DNA from 2 places in the Agromyces indicus genome. Region 2 is predicted to be linked to the other one. Evidence: predicted binding sites of a transcription regulator. Region 2 holds the regulator's gene; the other holds the start of a gene.

Region 1 (9,083 bases), on a different contig from region 2:
CGTCGGTCCAGCTGCCGCCGAACTCGCGGACGAGCTCGCCTTCGGCTCGCATCCAGTAGGGCTCGGTGTCGACGAGAGTGCCGTCCATGTCCCACAGGACGGCGGCGGGGAGGGCTGGGGTCACAACCGGCGATTCTATCCGCACGGCCTATTGTGGAGGTGAGCCCGGAGGTCCCGGGTTCGGGAAGCGGGGCGAACCGAGTGCAGCAGCCGACCGGGTTCCAGGGCGGACGACTCCTCATCGTCGCATTCGAGGGGTGGAACGACGCGGGCGAGGCGGCCACCGGCGCCGCCCGGCTCCTCGCGGAGCGGCTCCGCCTCGTCGAGGTCGCGGCCGTCGATCCCGAGCTCTACTTCGACTACCAGTTCACGCGCCCGACGATCCAGTCCGAGCCGGACGGCTCGCGACGGCTCTCCTGGCCCGGCGCAGCGATCCTCGGCCCGAGCGGGATCCCCGTCGAGCCCGACGAGGAGGGCGTCACCGGACCGGGCGCCGACGCGCTCCACGTGCTCCTCGGCGCCGAGCCCGCGCGCACGTGGAAGGGCTTCGCCGCCGAGCTCGTCGACGCCGCGCTGTCGGCCGACATCGAGGGCATCGTGCTGCTCGGCGCGATGCTCGCGGATGCGCCCCACACGCGCCCGCTGGCGGTCTTCGCCTCGAGCGAGAACCCCGAGGTGCGCGCCGCGCTCGGCGTCGAGCGATCGACCTACGAGGGCCCCGTCGGGATCCTCAGCGTGATCGCCGACCAGGCCGAGCGGGTCGGGATCCCGACCGTCTCGCTCTGGGCGTCCGTGCCCCACTACGTGCACAACGCGCCCTCCCCCAAGGCCGTCCTCGCGCTGCTCGGCAAGGTCGAGGAGCTCACCGGCCTCAGCATCCCGCGCGGCTCCCTCGAGGACGAGGCCCAGGCCTGGGAGGCGAGCGTGGACGCCCTCGCCTCCGATGACGACGAGATGGCCGGCTACATCCAGCAGCTCGAGCAGGCCCGCGACGCCGCCGACGCCCCCGAGGCCTCCGGCGAGGCGATCGCGCAGGAGTTCGAGCGGTACCTGCGCCGCCGCGGCGACCAGCCCGGCGGCAGCGGCCCCTGGCGCCCGCGCGACGGGGCCTGAGCGCCGGACCCCGACCGGCCGGGGCGGAAGCCGGCATGCCGCGTGCACGCCCGCGGCGCGGCATCCGCTCGCCTAGGGCTGCAGCACCCCCGTGCCGAGCAGGACGAAGATCGTGAGCCCCAGCGCGATGCGGTAGATCACGAACGGCAGGAAGCTGCGCTTCGAGATGTAGCTCATGAAGAACGCGATCACGAGGATGGCGACGACGAACGCGACCGCGGTCGCCACGGCCGTCTCGAGCGGGCCGTAGACGGCCGGCTCGCCCCAGCTCTTGAACAGCTGGTAGAAGCCCGAGCCGAACACCGCGGGGATCGCCAGCAGGAACGCGTACCGCGCCGCCGCGGCCCGCTCGTAGCCGAGCAGGAGCCCCATCGTGATCGTGCCGCCCGAGCGCGAGACGCCGGGGATCAGCGCCAGCGACTGCGCCAGCCCGAAGTAGAGGCCGTGCGGCACGGTGAGCTCGTCGAGCTTGCGGCGCTTGGCGCCTGCCCAGTCGGCGAGGCCGAGCACGATGCCGAACACGATGAGCATCGTCGCCACCACGTAGAGCGAGCGGAAGACCGTCTCGATCTGGTCCTGGAAGAGCAGGCCGAGCACCACGATCGGGATCGAGCCGACGATGATCAGCCAGCCCATGCGCGCGTCCGGGTCGTTCCGCGGCACGCGGCCGGCGAGCGAGGCGAACCAGTTGCGCACGATGCGGACGATGTCGCGCCAGAAGAAGACGACGACCGCGGCCTCGGTGCCGAGCTGCGTGATCGCGGTGAAGGCCGCACCGGGGTCGGCCGCGTTCGGCAGGAACTCGCCGAGGATCCGCAGGTGCGCGCTTGAGGAGATCGGCAGGAACTCGGTCAGGCCCTGCACGAGGCCGAGGATGATCGCTTCGATCAACTGGATGTCGCCCTTCCGCCCTCCGGACGGCGGAGGGCACGGGACCGTCGTGGTCGGAGTGTGTCGGAGCGCGCTTCGGTACGAGGACGTCAGTACGCGAGGAGCAGGTCGCGCAGGACCCGCCTACCGAAGACTAGTGCGTCGAGCGGCACGCGCTCGTCGACGCCGTGGAACATCGCCGGGAAGTCGAGTCCGTCGGGCAGGCGGAGCGGCGCGAACCCGTAGCCGGCGATGCCGAGTCGCGACAGCGACTTGTTGTCGGTGCCGCCGCTCAGCAGGTACGGGAACACGGTCGCCTCCGGATCGTGCGCGTGCAGGGCGCTCGTGACCGCATCGACGAGCGGTCCGTGCGTGGGCGCCTCGAGTCCGACGTCGCGGTGCACGGTCTGGATCTCGATGTCGGGGCCGATGAGCTCGCGGATCTCGGCGAGGACCGCCTCCTCCTCACCCGGCAGCGTCCGGATGTCGACGAGGGCCTCGGCGCGGTCGGGGATGACGTTGTGCTTGTACCCGGCGTCGAGCAGCGTCGGGTTCGACGTCGTGCGGAGCGTCGCGGTGATGAAGCCGGAGGCGGATCCGGTGGCGAGCGCCAGCTCGTCGGGCGAGACCTGCTCGGGGTCGGCGCCGATGGCCGCCGCGATCGCCGCGAGCAGTTCGCGCGTCGTGTCGGTGAGTCGCAGGGGCCATTCGCGGCGGCCGATACGGGCGATCGCCTCGGCGAGCTTCGTGACGGCGTTGTCGCCCACCAGGCGCGAACCGTGCGCGGCCGTGCCGTGCGCGACGAGGCGCACCCAGACGAGCGACTTCTCCCCCGTCTGGAGCAGGTAGGCGCGCTGCCCGCCGACCGTGATCGAGTAGCCGCCGACCTCGCTGATGGCCTCGGTGGCGCCGGCGAACAGCTCGGGGTGCTCGTCGACGAGCCAGCCCGCGCCGTAGAGGCCGCCGGCCTCCTCGTCGGCGAAGAACCCGAGCACGAGCTCGCGCTCGGGCAGTCGGCCCTCGGCGAGGATGTCGCCGACCGCCGTGAGGATCATCGCGTCCATGTCCTTCATGTCGACCGCACCGCGGCCCCAGAGCATGCCGTCGCGGATCTCGCCCGCGAACGGGTCGACGCTCCAGTTCCGCGGGTCGGCCGGCACCACGTCGAGGTGGCCGTGGAGCACCAGGGCGGGCTTGTCCGGGTTCGCGCCCGGAACCCGCGCCACGACGCTCGCGCGGCCGGGCGCGGACTCGTACACGGCCGGCTCGAGGCCCATGGCCCGCAACCGCGCCTCGACGTACTCGGCGGCCTCGCGCTCGCCGTTCGACCGGCCCTCGCCGTGGTTGGTCGTGTCGAACCGGATGAGGTCGCGGGCGATCAGCGCGGTCTCGTCGAGGCCGTCCGGAAGGCCGGCTGCGGCGCCTCCGATGGTCGGGCGGGCGTCGGTCGGGGTGGTCTCGGCCATGCGGTCCACGCTAGCGCCGGGCCGTGTTCAGTGGGCCTCGAAAACCGTGCTAATGTCTTCTACGGCCGCTGAGCGATCAGGGCCGAGACAACGCGCGGGTGGCGGAATTGGCAGACGCGCTAGCTTGAGGTGCTAGTGCCCGTATAGGGCGTGGGGGTTCAAGTCCCCCCTCGCGCACGCGTTGTCGAGAAGGCCGGATCTTCGGATCCGGCCTTCTCGCGTTTCCGGGGGTTTCGAACCCGTTTTCAGGAGTCCCCCCGGCGGGTCGCCGTCCGGCACGGCGTGTCGTCCTGAGGAACGTGCGATCCGGCCGAGATCTCCTGAGAACGGCATCCCCCGCGTCCAGGCAGCAAGGCGTCGAGGCAACCAGGTGTCGATGCATCCAGGTGTCGAGGCATCCACGTGTCGCGGCATCCCGGTGTCCGGTGTCGCGGCGTCGAGCGCCGCGGTCGGCGGGTGCGAGCGGATGCCGCGGGGTGCCGCCGCGGTCGGCGACCCCTGCACGGGGGCGCGGACGCGTGGCATCCGGGACTTGCCGTATTCGAACATGTGTTCGAACATTGAGTGGTGACGATGACCGCTCCCCGATCCGTGCCGACCGCCTCCGTCGCGGCCGCGGGCCGGGTCGAGCGGGTGGAGGAGCTCCAGGCGCGTATCCGGGGAATGCAGGCCACGCGGCTCGATTCGCGGGCGGTGCCGACGCATCCGGCGCTCGCCGCGGTGCTGCCCGGCGGCGCCCTGCGCGAGGGCGCGGTGGTGCAGGTCGAGGGATCGATCACGCTGCTCATGGCGGCGCTCGCTGGCCCGTCGCGGAGCGGGCGCTGGGTCGCGGTCTCGGGCATCCCCGAGTTCGGCGTCGAGGCGGCCTCGCGGTTCGGCATCGACCTCGAGCGGCTCGTGCTCGTGCCCGATCCCGGCCGGCAGTGGCTCACGGTCGCGGCGGCGCTCGCCGACGTCATCCCGGTGGTGGCCGTGCGCCCGGCGGGGCGCCTGGCGCCCGCCGAGGCGTCGCGGTTCGCGGCGCGGCTCCGCCAGCGCGGCGCCCTGCTGCTGGTCGACGGCGACTGGCCCGGCAGCGATGCGCGCCTCGAACTCGAGCAGAGCGACTGGACCGGGCTCGACCGCGGTCACGGGCACCTCGCAGAGCGCGAGGTCGTGGTCCGGGTCACGGGTCGCGGCGAGGTCGGCCGGGGCAGCCGACGGCGCCTGCGGCTGCCCGCGGGCGACCTCGGATTCGCGGCGGTCGACGCGACGCCCGACGCGGTCGGCCCGGGGGCGGCATCCGTCGTGCATCGCCCCGACTTCGGCGCGAGGGCGTCATGAGCGCGGCGGTGCGCACCATCGTGCTGTGGTGTCCCGACTGGCCCGTGCTCGCCGCGTGCCGCGAGCACGGCGTCGACCCCGCCCTCCCGGTGGCGCTCACCGAGAAGGGGCTCGTGCACTCGTGCTCGGCGGCCGCCCGGCGCGACGGCGTGACGCGCGGGCTGAAGCTCCGCGAGGCGCAGTACCGCTCGACCGCCCTCACGGTGCTCGAGTACGACGCCGCGCTCGACCATCGTGCGTTCGAGCCGGTGGTGCGCGGCATCGAGGCCATCGTGCCGGGCGTGCAGGTGCTGCGACCGGGCACGCTCGCGATGCGCGCCCGCGGCCCGGCACGGTACTACGGCGGCGAGGAGGCGGCGGCTCGGGCGCTGCTCGACGCGGCCGCCGGGCTCGGCGTGGTCGGCGCCCGGGTCGGGGTCGCCGACGGACCGTTCGCGGCCGAGCAGGCGGCGCGTGCGGCCTCCCGTGCCGGTTCGCGATCGCCCGTGCACCTGGTGGCGACGGGCGGGGCGGCCGCGTTCCTCGCCCCGCTGCCCGTGTCGCTCGTCGTCGACGCGCGCACGGCGACGCTGCTGCACCGGCTCGGCGTGCGCACGCTCGGCGAGTTCGCCGCGCTGCCCGACGACGACGTGCGACGGCGCTTCGGCGCGGCCGGGGCGTTCGCCCACGACCGTGCCGCAGGCCGTGAGCAGTCGCGGGTGGCTCCCCGCACTCCTCCGCCCGACTTCGAGATCGAGCAGCACTTCGAGCCGCCGCTCGACCGCATCGACCAGCTCGCGTTCGCGTTCCGCGTGCGGGCCGACGAGTTCATCGAGCGCATGCGGGCGGTCCGGCTCGTGTGCACGGGCATCCGCGTCGAGCTCGACGACGAGCGCGGCGGGCACTCGAGCCGAAGCTGGCTGCATCCGCACTGGTTCACGCCCGCCGACGTGGTCGACCGGGTGCGGTGGCAGTTGCAGGGCGCGGGTACCGCCGACACCGGGCTCGACTCCCCGATCGTGCGGCTGCGCGTCGTACCCGAGCGCGTCGACTCGACGGGCAACCACGAGGCCGGCCTGTGGGGCGGCGGGCCCGACGAGCGCGTGCACCACGGGCTCACCCGCGTGCAGAGCATGCTCGGGCACGAGGGCGTCGTGACGGCGGCGGTCGGCGGCGGCCGCATGCTCGCCGACCGGCAGGTGCTCGTACCGTGGGGCGACCGCGCACCGGAGCGCGCCACGGCTGCGGCGCCGTGGCCCGGCAGCCTCCCGGCGCTCGCCCCCGCGAGCGTGTTCCGCGAACGGATGCCGGTGACGCTCGTCGACGACGGCGGCTCGCCCGTCGCCGTCGACGCCCGCGGGGCGATCTCGGCGGCACCCGTGTCGTTCGCGGCGGGCGCCGCACGGCCCGCGCCGGTCCGGGCGTGGGCGGGGCCGTGGCCGGTCGTCGAGCGCTGGTGGGATGCGGAGCGCGCGCGGCGCGTCCACCGCTTCCAGGTCGTCGACCACGACGGCTGCGCGTGGCTGCTCGTGCGCGACGCCGAGGGCTGGTGGGCCGAGGCGAGGTACGACTGATGGGCTGGAACAACCCCGAGATCCCGTGGTCCGAGCTCGAACGCCGGCTCTCCGACCGGCAGCGGCCGAGCGGTTCCAAGGTCGTCGCCGACGGCGGCGACAGCCCGGGATGGAGCCGGAAGCGGCATCCGTACCGCCCCTCGGGCGACGTCGAGGAACGACCGGCCGGCCCCATCGTGCCGTACGCCGAGCTGCACGCGCATTCGACGTTCAGCTTCCTCGACGGCGCGTCGGGGCCGGAACGGCTGGTCGAGGAGGCGCACCGGCTCGGCCTCAGCGGCATCGCCATCACCGACCACGACGGCTTCTACGGCGTCGTGCGCTTCGCCGAGGCCGCCGAGGCGTACCCCGAGCTCGACACGGTCTTCGGCGCCGAGCTGTCGTTCGGCCTCACCGAACCGCAGATGGGCGCCGCCGACCCCGAGGGCGACCACCTGCTCGTGCTCGCCGGGCGCGAGGAGGGCTACCACCGGTTGGCGTCGGCGATCACCGCGGGCCAGCTCGCGGGCGGCGAGAAGGGCCGCCCGGTGTACGACCTCGACGACCTGGCCGAACGCAGCGGCGGGCACTGGGTCGTCTCCACGGGGTGCCGCAAGGGCGCGGTGCGACGTGCGCTCGCGGGTGAGGGCGGGGCGGATGCCGCGTGGCGCGAACTCGACCGGCTCGTCGCCCTGTTCGGCCGCGACCACGTCGTCGTCGAGCTCACCGACCACGGCGACCCGCTCGACCAGGTCCGCAACGACGCGCTCGCCGGGCTCGCCGCCCGAGCGCACCTGCCCGTGCTCGCGACGAACGCCGTGCACTACGCGACCCCCGGCGAGCACCGGCTGGCGTCGGCGCTCGCGGCGGTGCGGGCGCGGCGCAGCCTCGACGAGCTCGACGGGTGGCTCCCGGCGACCGACGGACTCCACCTGCGTTCCGGCGCCGAGATGCTCGCGCGGTTCGACCGCTACCCGGGTGCCGTCGCCCACTCGGCGACCCTCGCGCGCGACCTGTCGTTCCGGCTGCGCAGCGCCCGGCCGAAGCTGCCCCGACAGGAGGTGCCCGCGGGGCACACGCCCATGTCGTGGCTCCGCGAACTCGTGTGGCGCGGCGCCGAGCGACGCTATCCGGGACTCCCCGACCACGTGCGCGACCGGCTCGCGAAGGAGCTCGACGTGATCGAGCAGAAGGACTTCCCCGGCTACTTCCTGATCGTGCACGATCTCGTGCAGGAGGCTCGACGCCGCGGCATCCTGTGCCAGGGTCGCGGTTCGGCGGCGAACTCAGCGGTCTGCTACGTGCTCGACATCACCGGGGTCGACTCGATCTTCTACGAACTGCCGTTCGAGCGCTTCCTGTCGTCGCTGCGCGACGAGGAGCCCGACATCGACGTCGACTTCGACTCCGACCGACGGGAGGAGATCATCCAGTACGTCTACGGCAAGTACGGCCGGCAGAACGCCGCGCAGGTGGCGAACGTGATCAGCTACCGCCCGAAGGGCGCGGTGCGCGACATGGCGAAGGCGCTCGGCTACTCAACGGGCCAGCAGGATGCGTGGTCGCGCCAGGTGGAGCGGTGGGGCGCCGTGGTCGAGACGGAGGACCACGACATCCCCGACGCGGTCGTCGAACTCGCCGAGCAGTTGCTCACCTTCCCGCGGCACCTCGGCATCCACTCGGGCGGCATGGTGCTCACCGACCGGCCCGTGGGCGAGGTGTGCCCCATCGAGCACGCCCGCATGGAGAACCGCACGGTGCTGCAATGGGACAAGGACGACTGCGCGTGGATGGGACTCGTGAAGTTCGACCTGCTCGGTCTCGGCATGCTCGCGGCGCTGCAGTACACGTTCGACCTCGTGCGCGAGTGCACCGGCGAGGAGTGGGAACTCGCGACGATCCCGAAGGAGGAGCCGGCCGTCTACGACATGCTGTGCCGGGCCGACTCGATCGGGGTGTTCCAGGTCGAGTCGCGTGCGCAGATGGGCACCCTCCCCCGCCTGAAGCCCCGCTGCTTCTACGATCTCGTCGTCGAGATCGCGCTCATCCGCCCCGGGCCGGTGCAGGGCGGCGCGGTGCACCCGTACATCCGCCGGCGCACGGGCGAGGAGCCGATCAGCTACCTGCACCCGAAGCTCGTGCCCGTGCTGCGGCGCACCCTCGGGGTGCCGCTGTTCCAGGAGCAGCTCATGCAGATGGCCGTCGCGGTGGGCGACTGCGACGCGGCCGACGCCGACCTGCTGCGGCGTGCCATGGGTTCCAAGCGCGGCGTCGAGAAGATCGAGCGGCTGCGCGCGAAGCTCTACGACGGCATGGCCCGCAACGGCATCGAGCCCGATGTGGCCGACTCCATCTACGAGAAGATCGAGGCGTTCGCGAACTTCGGCTTCGCCGAGAGCCACGCCATCAGCTTCGGGCTGCTGGTCTACGCGAGCTCGTGGCTGAAGCTGCACTACCCGGCGGCGTTCCTCGCCGCCCTGCTCCGCGCCCAGCCGATGGGCTTCTACTCGCCGCACACGCTCACGTCCGACGCGCGCCGGCACGGCGTCGAGCTGCGGCGGCCCGATCTCGCGCGCTCGGGCGTGCACGCGGGGCTCGAGCCGGTCGACGGCGACGGCCGCGATGAGCCGGCGACGGATGCCGCGGCGGGGGCACGCGGCATCCGTCGCCCCACGGGCATGCCCGAGTGCGCCCACCCGACCCAGCCGCCCGTCGGCGACTTCGACCGGGCGGCGCCCGACCGCTCGGCGGAGCACCGCCGCGACGGCGCGTTCGCCGT
Region 2 (9,083 bases):
CCAGCAGCTGCGCGCCGATCTCAAGCAGGTCGATGCGCTGTCGAGCAGGGCGAAGTCGATCGAGGGCGTCGAGGCCTCGAACCGAGCGCGGCACGCCGCGTCGTCCGCGGCGGCCGGGGGTGGCCCGGCGTGAGTGCGCGTCTCCTCGACCAGGCGGACGACCTGCTCGAACTCGCGGCGGAGCACTGCGCGGGAGACACCGTCGCGCTCGCCCGCATCCGGGAGCAGCGCGCGCGTCTCCACGAGCCGCTGCGCGTGGCCATCGCGGGCATGGTCAAGGCGGGCAAGTCGACGCTGCTGAATGCCGTGATCGGCGAGGAGATCGCACCGACCGACGCGGGCGAGTGCACGAAGGTCATCGTCTGGTACCGGCATGGCGCCGCGCCGAGCATCACGGTGCACCTGCGCGACGGAGGGACCCGGAGCCTGCCCGTCCGCCGGGTCGACGGGCGGCTCGTCATCGACCTGGAGCCGTCGACGCCCGACGAGGTCGAGCGCGTGATCGTCGAGTGGCCGTCCGGCCGCCTCGAGGACGTCACGCTCATCGACACGCCAGGCATCGCGTCGCTCTCCTCGGACATCTCCGCCCGTTCCGCGGCGTTCCTCACCCCGGATGCCACGCCGTCCGAGGCCGACGCCGTCATCTACCTGACGCGCCACATGCACTCGGCGGACGTCGGCTTCCTCTCCGCCTTCCACGACCCGGCGGTCGCGCGATCGGGCACGGTGAACGCGATCGCCGTCCTCTCCCGCGCCGACGAGATCGGGGCGGGCCGGATCGATGCGCTCTTGTCGGCGCGCTCCATCGCCGAGCGCTACCGGACGGACGGCTCGCTGCGTTCGCTCGCGCTCGACGTCGTGCCGATCGCCGGACTGCTGGCCCAGTCGGCCCGCACGCTGCGCGAGCAGGAGTTCGACGCCCTGCGCCGGTTGGCGCGCCTGGGACGGACAGACCGCGAGCGCATCCTCCTGTCGGTCGACCGGTTCGTCCGCGAGGACGCGCCCATCGACGTGGCCGTGGACGACCGGCGGAACCTCCTCCAGCGCTTCGGGATGTTCGGCATCAGGATGGCCGCGGTCTCCATCAGGTCGGGCCACCACGACGCGACCGCGCTGGCGGACGAGCTCTACCGGCGCTCCGGCATGGACGACCTCATCCACCTGGTCGGCGGGCAGTTCCGGTCGCGGTCGGACGCGCTGAAGGTCCGCTCGGCGCTGGCGGCGCTGCGCGCGCTGCTCGAGGAACGTCCGCCGGCTGCGGCATCCCTCATCGAACGGTCGGTCGAACGCCTCGAATCGAACGCCCACGAACTGCGGGAACTCGCCCTGCTCTCGGCGGCGCGCACGGCGGGGCTCGGTCTCGGCCCTGCGGAGACCGCCGAGGCGGAGCGGCTGATCGGTGCCGGGGGCACGAGCGTCGAGGACCGGTTGGGTCTGGCGCCCGATGCCCCGCGCGAGGAGGTGCACCGAGCGGCGACGATGTCGCTGCAGCGCTGGCGCGCGCTCGCCGGCAGTCCGCTCCTCGATCGTTCCGCGGCCGAGGCCTGCGACGTGGTCACCCGCAGCTGCGAGGCGCTCGTGGTCGCCGCTGGTCCGACGTCAGTCGAGCGCCGCCGGCTGCACCTCGCCCGCAGTCCGGAACCAGTGCCCGGCACCGGGGAACATCCCGGCGATCCACCCGGCCAGGGCCAGCGCGAATCCGCCGAGGAGCAGCACCTCGACGAGGATCCCGAACTCGGCCACCGTCAGGAAGGCGCTCCCGACGAGCGCCACGCCGGCGTGCACCACGAGTAGGACGAGCTGACCCCAGCGTGCGCCGCCGCGTCGATTGAGGATCATGGCGAGGAGGATCGCCTCCAGCGTGACGACCATGCCGATCCCCGCGAGGCAGACCCAGTAGATGACGTCGACGAGCGTGGACACCTCCGCCTCGTCGTACCCGGGCGAAAGGCGGAGCATCGTCTCCTGGAGCTCGGTCGAGATCGACTCCTGCGACAGGAACGCGATCAGCATGGTCGCAGCGGACAGGGTGAAGCTGAGGAGCCACAGGACGCGCGAGGTCTTCACCGATCGCGGCGGCGGCACCGCCTTGATGACCGGCGGACGCCGCTCGTCGACGAGGCTCGGCCGCTCGGGCGGAGCCGGCTCGTCGGCGCTACCGCGCGCATCGTCGGTCTTCGGTGGACGCTCGTTCCCCCCGGAGGCGTCGGTCATGTCGTCAGCCTACGGCAGGCTCCCCGGCGACGGGGGCTCCGCCACGTCGCCCGTCAGTCGCACGGTGAGCGAGTCCACGCCGGTGGCGATCGCGTCGTCGGCCGCCCATCGGCGCGCGAGCCGCGTGGTGACGGCGTCGAGCTCGGCGCGGGTGAGGCCGGCCACGAGCCGCAACCTGACGACCAGCTCGGGGCCGCGCAGCCGCGCGTCCGCGTCGCCGGCCAGGAGGTCGACCCCGACCACGGCGAGCTCCCCGGACACCGAGCGCTCGAACGCCTCGCGCACGTCGGCCGATTCGAACGGCGGCCGCCACGGCTGCTGCTGCGCGACCGCCCACACGGCGGGTCGGCGCAGGACGAACTCGGTGGGGCTCCCCGGGTCGAGCACGACGAGCTCGGTGCCGTCGTCGGCGGCCGCCAGCGCGACGCGAACGCCGTCCGCCGGGACGGGCCGGGCCTCGGGATTCCAGCGCGACATCGCCTCGACGGACGCGAACACGGGAAGGACGCGCCGACCGTCCGGACCCTCGACCGTGACGATCGAGAGCTCCTGGCTCTTGTCGACCGCATGGCCGTGGGCGCCGACCTCGGTGCCGCCGTCGCCGAGCTCGGCGAGCAGCGGGATCAGCAGGCGCGTGCCGCCGAACGCGGCGACCACGTCGGCCTGCCCCCCGTCGCCCGAGCGGAAGCGCTCGAGCGCGGCACCGAGTTCCGGCGGCATCCGCCCGTCATCGCCCGCGTGCGGGTTCGACTGGAACGACCGGCCGGCCCACGGGCGCCCGGCCGAGTCGGCGGCAGGGTCAGTGGGATGCGACATCCAGCGCCTCGGGCAGCGTGAACGCGCCCGCGTAGAGGGCCTTGCCGATGATGGCGCCCTCGAGGCCCTGCGGCACGAGCTGGCGCAGCGCGGCGATGTCGTCGAGGCTCGAGACGCCGCCCGACGCGATGACGGGCCGACGCGTGCGCTCCATGATCTGCTGGAGCAGCTCGACGTTCGGCCCCTGCAGCGTGCCGTCCTTGGTGACGTCCGTCACGACGTAGCGGGCGGCGCCCGCCTCCTCGAGGCGATCCATGACCTGCCAGAGGTCGCCGCCGTCCTTGGTCCACCCGCGCGCCGCGAGCGTGTGCCCGCGCACGTCGAGGCCGATCGCGATGGCCTCGCCGTACTGGGCGATGACCGACGCCGCCCACTCCGGGTTCTCGAGCGCGGCCGTGCCGAGGTTGATGCGCTTGGCGCCGATCGCGAGCGCATGCTCGAGCGACCGGTCGTCGCGGATGCCGCCCGAGAGCTCGACGTTCACGCCGCGGACCTGCTTGATCACCTTCTTCAGGACCGAGGCGTTCGACCCGCGACCGAACGCGGCGTCGAGGTCGACGAGGTGGATCCACTCGGCGCCCTGGTCGGCCCAGTCCGCCGCGGCGTCCACGGGGTCGCCGTAGCTGGTCTCGGTGCCCGCCTCGCCCTGCGTCAGGCGGACCGCCTTGCCCCCTGCGACGTCGACTGCGGGAAGCAGTACCAGGCGGGGGCTCTTGCTGAACTCACTCATCACTGTCCTCGAATCGGATGCCGCGAGAATCGCGACTTCGGCACAGTCACAGCATCCTAGCCCGCTGCGTGCCGGTCATGACGAACCGAAGGCCCACCGCCGTCAGGCGAACGAGCCGATCCAGTTCGCGAGCAGTCGGATGCCGGCATCCGACGACTTCTCGGGATGGAACTGCGTGGCCGACAGCGGGCCGTTCTCGACCGCGGCGAGGAACCGCCCGCCGTGCTCGGCCCAGGTCAGCCTCGGCTGCGGGAACGGCGGCATGACGTCGAGGTGCCACTCCTGCGCGGCGTAGGAGTGCACGAAGTAGAAGCGCTCCCCCTCGAGACCCTGGAACAGCACGGACCCCTCGTCGGGTCGGACCGTGTTCCACCCCATGTGCGGCAGCACCTCGGAGGGCAGCTCGCGCACGGTGCCCGGCCATTCGCCGAGCCCCTCGGTGTCGACGCCGCGCTCGACGCCGTGCTCGAACATCACCTGCATGCCCACGCAGATGCCGAGCACCGGGCGACCTCCGGCGAGGCGCCGGTCGATGAGCTCGTCGCCCCGGACGGCCCGGAGCCCGTCCATCACGGCCGCGAACGCGCCCACGCCGGGAACGAGCAGCCCGTCGGCCTCCATGACGGCGCGCCGGTCGGCGGTGAGCTGCACCTCCGCACCCGCGCGCTCGAGGGCCTTCGCGGCCGAGTGCACGTTGCCCGAGCCGTAGTCGAGCACCGCCACGCGAGGGGTGCGGCTCACAGCGCGCCCTTGGTCGAGGGGATGCCGCTCACGAGCGGATCGTGCGCCTTGGCCTGCCGGAACGCGCGTGCGAATGCCTTGAACTCGGCCTCGGCGATGTGGTGCGGGTCGCGCCCGCCCAGCACCGTCACGTGCACCGTGAGTCCCGCGTTGAACGTGATCGCCTCGAACACGTGCCGCACCATCGAGCCGGTGAAGTGCCCGCCGATGAGGTGGAACTCGTATCCGGCCGGCTCGCCCGTGTGCACGAGGTACGGCCGCCCCGAGATGTCGACCACGGCCTGGGCGAGCGCCTCGTCGAGCGGGACGAGCGCGTCGCCGTAGCGGGAGATGCCCCGCTTGTCGCCGAGCGCCTGCCGGATCGCGGTGCCGAGGACGATGGCGACGTCCTCCACGGTGTGGTGCACGTCGATCTCGATGTCGCCCTTCGCGCGCACGGTGAGGTCGGTCAGCGAGTGCTTCGCGAACGCCGTGAGCAGGTGGTCGTAGAACGGCACGGTGGTCTCGATGTCGCTGCGGCCGGTGCCGTCGAGGTCGATCGAGAGGTCGATGCTCGACTCGCTGGTCTCGCGCTGCACGCGCGCGGTGCGCGCGGGGCGGTCGGTGGTCATGCGGTCATCCTATTCAGGCAGCCCGTGCGATGCCCGGGCGGTGGTCAGGGGGTCGAAGCGGATGCCGCCGGCGCGAACGCCGCCATCGCCTCGAGGAACGCGGTCGTCTCCGCCTCGGTTCCCGCGGTCACCCGCAGGCAGCCGGGCAGCCCGATCTCGCGGATCAGGATGCCGCGCTCGAGCAGCGCCTCGAACACGGCGTGCGGGTCGTCCACGCCGCCGAACAGCACGAAGTTCGCGCCACTGCGGTACGGCCGGTAGCCGAGCGCCGTGAGTTCGCGGGTGATGCGATCGCGCTGGGCGCGGATCTCGTCGACCATCGCCAGCATCTCGTGGGCGTGCGCGAGCGCCCCGAGGGCGGCCGCCTGGGTGAGGGCCGACAGGTGGTACGGGAGGCGCACGAGCCGGAGCGCATCGACGACGGCGGGGTCGGCGGCGAGGTAGCCGACGCGGGCCCCGGCGAACGCGAAGGCCTTGCTCATCGTCCGCGAGACGAGCAGTCGCGGCCGACCGGGCAGCAGGGTCAGCGCGCTCGGCGAGCCGGGATCGGCGAACTCCTGGTAGGCCTCGTCGACGACGACCACGCCGCGCGCCGCGTCGGCGACGGCCTCGATCGTCTCGAGGGTGAGCGGAGTGCCCGTGGGGTTGTTCGGCGAGCAGAGGAGGACGATGTCGGGGTCGTGGCGCTCGATGGCCGCGACGGCGGTCTCGGGGGTGAGTTCGAAGTCGGCGTCGCGGTCGGCGGTGATCCACCCGGTGCCGGTGCCCGACGCCAGGAGCCCGTACATCGAGTACGTGGGGCCGAAGCCGAGCGCCGTGCGCCCGGGTCCGCCGAAGGCCTGCAGGACGTGCTGCAGCACCTCGTTCGACCCGTTCGCCGCCCAGAGCTGCTCGGGCGCGAGGCCGTGGCCGAGGTACTCGGCGAGTGCGACTCGGAGGCGGCTGAACTCGCGGTCCGGGTAGCGGTTGAGCCCGATGATCGCGGCGGCGACCCGGGCGACGATGTCGTGGGCGACGTCCTCCGGGATCGGGTGGGTGTTCTCGTTGACGTTCAGCGCCACGGGCACGTGCTTCTGCGGCGCACCGTACGGGGACTTGCCGCGCAGGTCGTCGCGGATGGGCAGGTCGTCGAGACTCGTCACCGATCAATGCTATCCGCGCGCCGATCCCGGAGGGCCGAGTGCGACCGCGGGTGACGCGGCGCCCGGATTCAGTCGACGACGGGCAGCGCGAGTTCCTGACCGGGCTGGACCACCGCGGTCGCCAGGCCGTTCAGCCGCATGATCTCGAGGATCACCTCGCGGGGGTCCTCCGACGGGGCGACCGTCTCGGCGATGCCCCAGAGCGTGTCGCCCGCCCCGACGACGACCGTCTCGAAGGCCACCGGCGCGACCCCGTCGTCGATGCCGGCGACGGCACCGCCGGAGGACAGCGCCCCGACGAGCACGGCGATGACGATCGGCACGGCGGCGAGCCCGGTCAGGACGACCCGACCACGACGCGTCAGCCGGAGCCGCGTGCGCACGCCGGATGCGCCGAACGCCGGCACCGACGGACCACCGGTGGGCCCAATGACCACTGCACTCATTCCGCACCTCCTCGGGAGAGCCCGCATCCGGCCCTCGGCCGGGAGGGCCGGATGCGAAGCTGTGTTCCGAATATATCTTCGAACATTCGCACCTGCAAGGACCGCGGGTGGGAGTTTCGGCCCCGGATCGCGCGACACACTCGAACGGATGTTTGTCGCGAGCGCATCAGGCGGATACAGTTTCGAATGTCCGACGACAGTCGAACACCGACCACCGACATCCGGGCCACGGCGGCCCCGACGAGAGGCCACGACGTGAGCATCGACATCGACCGGGCACCGGGCGCGAGCGGTCGATCGCGGCGGCGCAAGGGGCTGAGCGCCAAGCAGCTGGCCATCCTCGAGGTGATCCGCGGCTCGGTCGCCGAACGCGGCTATCCGCCGAGCATGCGCGAGATCGGCGACGCGGTGGGCCTCTCGTCGCTCTCGAGCGTCACGCACCAGCTCAACCAACTCGAGCTCGCCGGCTACCTGCGCCGCGACCCCAACCGTCCGCGTGCGCTCGAGATCCTCATCGACGCCCCGGGCACCGAGTCGCGCCAGCCCACGGTCGCCGAGGCGCCGTCGGTCGGCGACGCCACGATGGTGCCGCTCGTCGGGCGCATCGCCGCGGGCGTGCCGATCACGGCCGAGCAGCAGGTCGAAGAGGTGTTCCCGCTCCCCCGCCAGCTCGTCGGCAAGGGCGAGCTGTTCATCCTCAAGGTCGTCGGCGACTCGATGATCGATGCCGCGATCTGCGACGGCGACTGGGTCGTCGTGCGCTCGCAGCCGACGGCCGAGAACGGCGAGATCGTCGCGGCGATGCTCGACGGCGAGGCGACCGTCAAGGTCTTCCGCCAGCGCGACGGTCACACCTGGCTGCTCCCCCGCAACACGGCGTTCGAGCCGATCCTCGGCGATCAGGCCGAGGTGCTCGGCAAGGTCGTCGCGGTCCTGCGGGCGGTCTGAGCTCCGACCCGTCCGACATCGGTCGAGGCCCGGCACCGGGCATGGCGAGGGGCGGATGCCGCAGCGCGCGCCGCGGCATCCGCCCCGCTGCTCCGCTCAGCCGGCGGTCGCGCCGACCGCGACCCCCTCCCGCACCGCGCGCGTGGCCTCGACGATGTTCGTGAGCGACGCCACCGTCTCGTCGTACCCGCGGGTCTTGAGCCCGCAGTCGGGGTTGACCCACAGGCGACCGGCCGGCACGCCGTCGACGGCGCGTTCGAGCAGCGAGCGGACCTCCTCGACGCTCGGCACCCGCGGCGAGTGGATGTCGTAGACGCCCGGTCCGACGCCGTGGTCGAAGCCGCTCGCGGCGAGGTCGTCGACGACCTCCATGCGGCTGCGCGCCGCCTCGATCGAGGTCACGTCGGCGTCGAGCTCGCGGATCGCGTCGATGACCACGCCGAACTCGGAGTAGCAGAGGTGGGTGTGCACCTGCGTCGCGGGCGCGGCGCCTCCCGTGGCCAGCCGGAACGAGCCGACCGACCAGTCGAGGTAGGCGGGCTGGTCGGCGCGCTTCAGCGGGAGCAGCTCCCGCAGGGCCGGCTCGTCGACCTGGATCACGCGGATGCCGGCGGCCTCGAGGTCGGCGATCTCATCGCGCAGCGCGAGGGCCACCTGACGCGCGGTGTCGCCGAGCGGCTGGTCGTCGCGGACGAACGACCACGCGAGGATCGTCACGGGACCGGTGAGCATGCCCTTCACGGGCTTGCCCGACAGCGACTGCGCGTACGCCGACCACTCGACCGTCATGGGCGCGGGACGCGACACGTCGCCCCAGAGGATCGACGGGCGCGTGCAGCGCGAGCCGTACGACTGCACCCAGCCGTGCTGCGTGACCGCGAAGCCGTCGAGCAGTTCGGCGAAGTACTGCACCATGTCGTTGCGCTCCGGCTCGCCGTGCACGAGCACGTCGAGGCCGAGGCCCTCCTGCAGGCGGATGACACGCGCGATCTCCTCGCGCATGAGCTCGCGGTAGGCGGCATCCGTCAGCTCGCCCTTCACCAGCCGGGCGCGGGCGCGACGGATGTCGGCCGTCTGCGGGAACGACCCGATCGTCGTCGTCGGCAGCGCGGGCAGGTCGAGGTCCTCCTGCGCGGCGACGCGGGCCTCGTAGGCGGCGCGGGCGAAGGCGCCGGCGTCGAGGGCGGCGAGGCGGTCGCGGACCGCCGGCACGCGCACGCCCGGGGTGGCGGCGCGGTCGGCGAGGGCGACGGATGCCGCGTCGAGCTCGGCCGCGATCGACTCGCGGCCCTCGGCGAGACCGCGCGCGAGCACCGCGACCTGGGCGACCTTCTGGTCGGCGAACGCGAGCCAGCTCACGAGGCGGGCGTCCAGCGCGGACTCGTCCTCCACGTCGTGCGGGACGTGCAGCAGCGACGTCGACGTGGACACCGCG

The links. Region 2 encodes LexA, which represses DNA repair genes until DNA is damaged. Its sites were predicted from a motif close to TCGAACANNTGTTCGA; they were not measured.
Region 1: the regulator LexA is predicted to act here: its motif matches at 3,991-4,006, upstream of imuA' (DnaE2-dependent mutagenesis accessory factor ImuA').

What each region holds. Positions count from the first base shown of each region.
Region 1 covers NZ_JAVKGS010000002.1:693,844-702,926, reverse strand. The annotation lists gene RH861_RS09580 (HAD family hydrolase) at 1-124, opposite strand, end outside; gene RH861_RS09575 (PAC2 family protein) at 202-1,113, shown strand; gene RH861_RS09570 (undecaprenyl-diphosphate phosphatase) at 1,186-2,010, opposite strand; gene RH861_RS09565 (M20/M25/M40 family metallo-hydrolase) at 2,094-3,449, opposite strand; tRNA gene RH861_RS09560 (tRNA-Leu) at 3,542-3,626, shown strand; gene imuA' (DnaE2-dependent mutagenesis accessory factor ImuA') at 4,023-4,772, shown strand; gene RH861_RS09550 (DNA polymerase Y family protein) at 4,769-6,325, shown strand; gene RH861_RS09545 (error-prone DNA polymerase) at 6,325-9,083, shown strand, end outside.
Region 2 covers NZ_JAVKGS010000004.1:15,073-24,155, forward strand. The annotation lists gene RH861_RS13350 (dynamin family protein) at 1-133, shown strand, start outside; gene RH861_RS13355 (dynamin family protein) at 130-1,794, shown strand; gene RH861_RS13360 (SseB family protein) at 2,224-3,030, opposite strand; gene priA (bifunctional 1-(5-phosphoribosyl)-5-((5-phosphoribosylamino)methylideneamino)imidazole-4-carboxamide isomerase/phosphoribosylanthranilate isomerase PriA) at 3,014-3,760, opposite strand; gene hisH (imidazole glycerol phosphate synthase subunit HisH) at 3,863-4,501, opposite strand; gene hisB (imidazoleglycerol-phosphate dehydratase HisB) at 4,498-5,112, opposite strand; gene RH861_RS13380 (histidinol-phosphate transaminase) at 5,157-6,254, opposite strand; gene RH861_RS13385 (LysM peptidoglycan-binding domain-containing protein) at 6,323-6,700, opposite strand; gene lexA (transcriptional repressor LexA) at 6,956-7,648, shown strand; gene metE (5-methyltetrahydropteroyltriglutamate--homocysteine S-methyltransferase) at 7,745-9,083, opposite strand, start outside.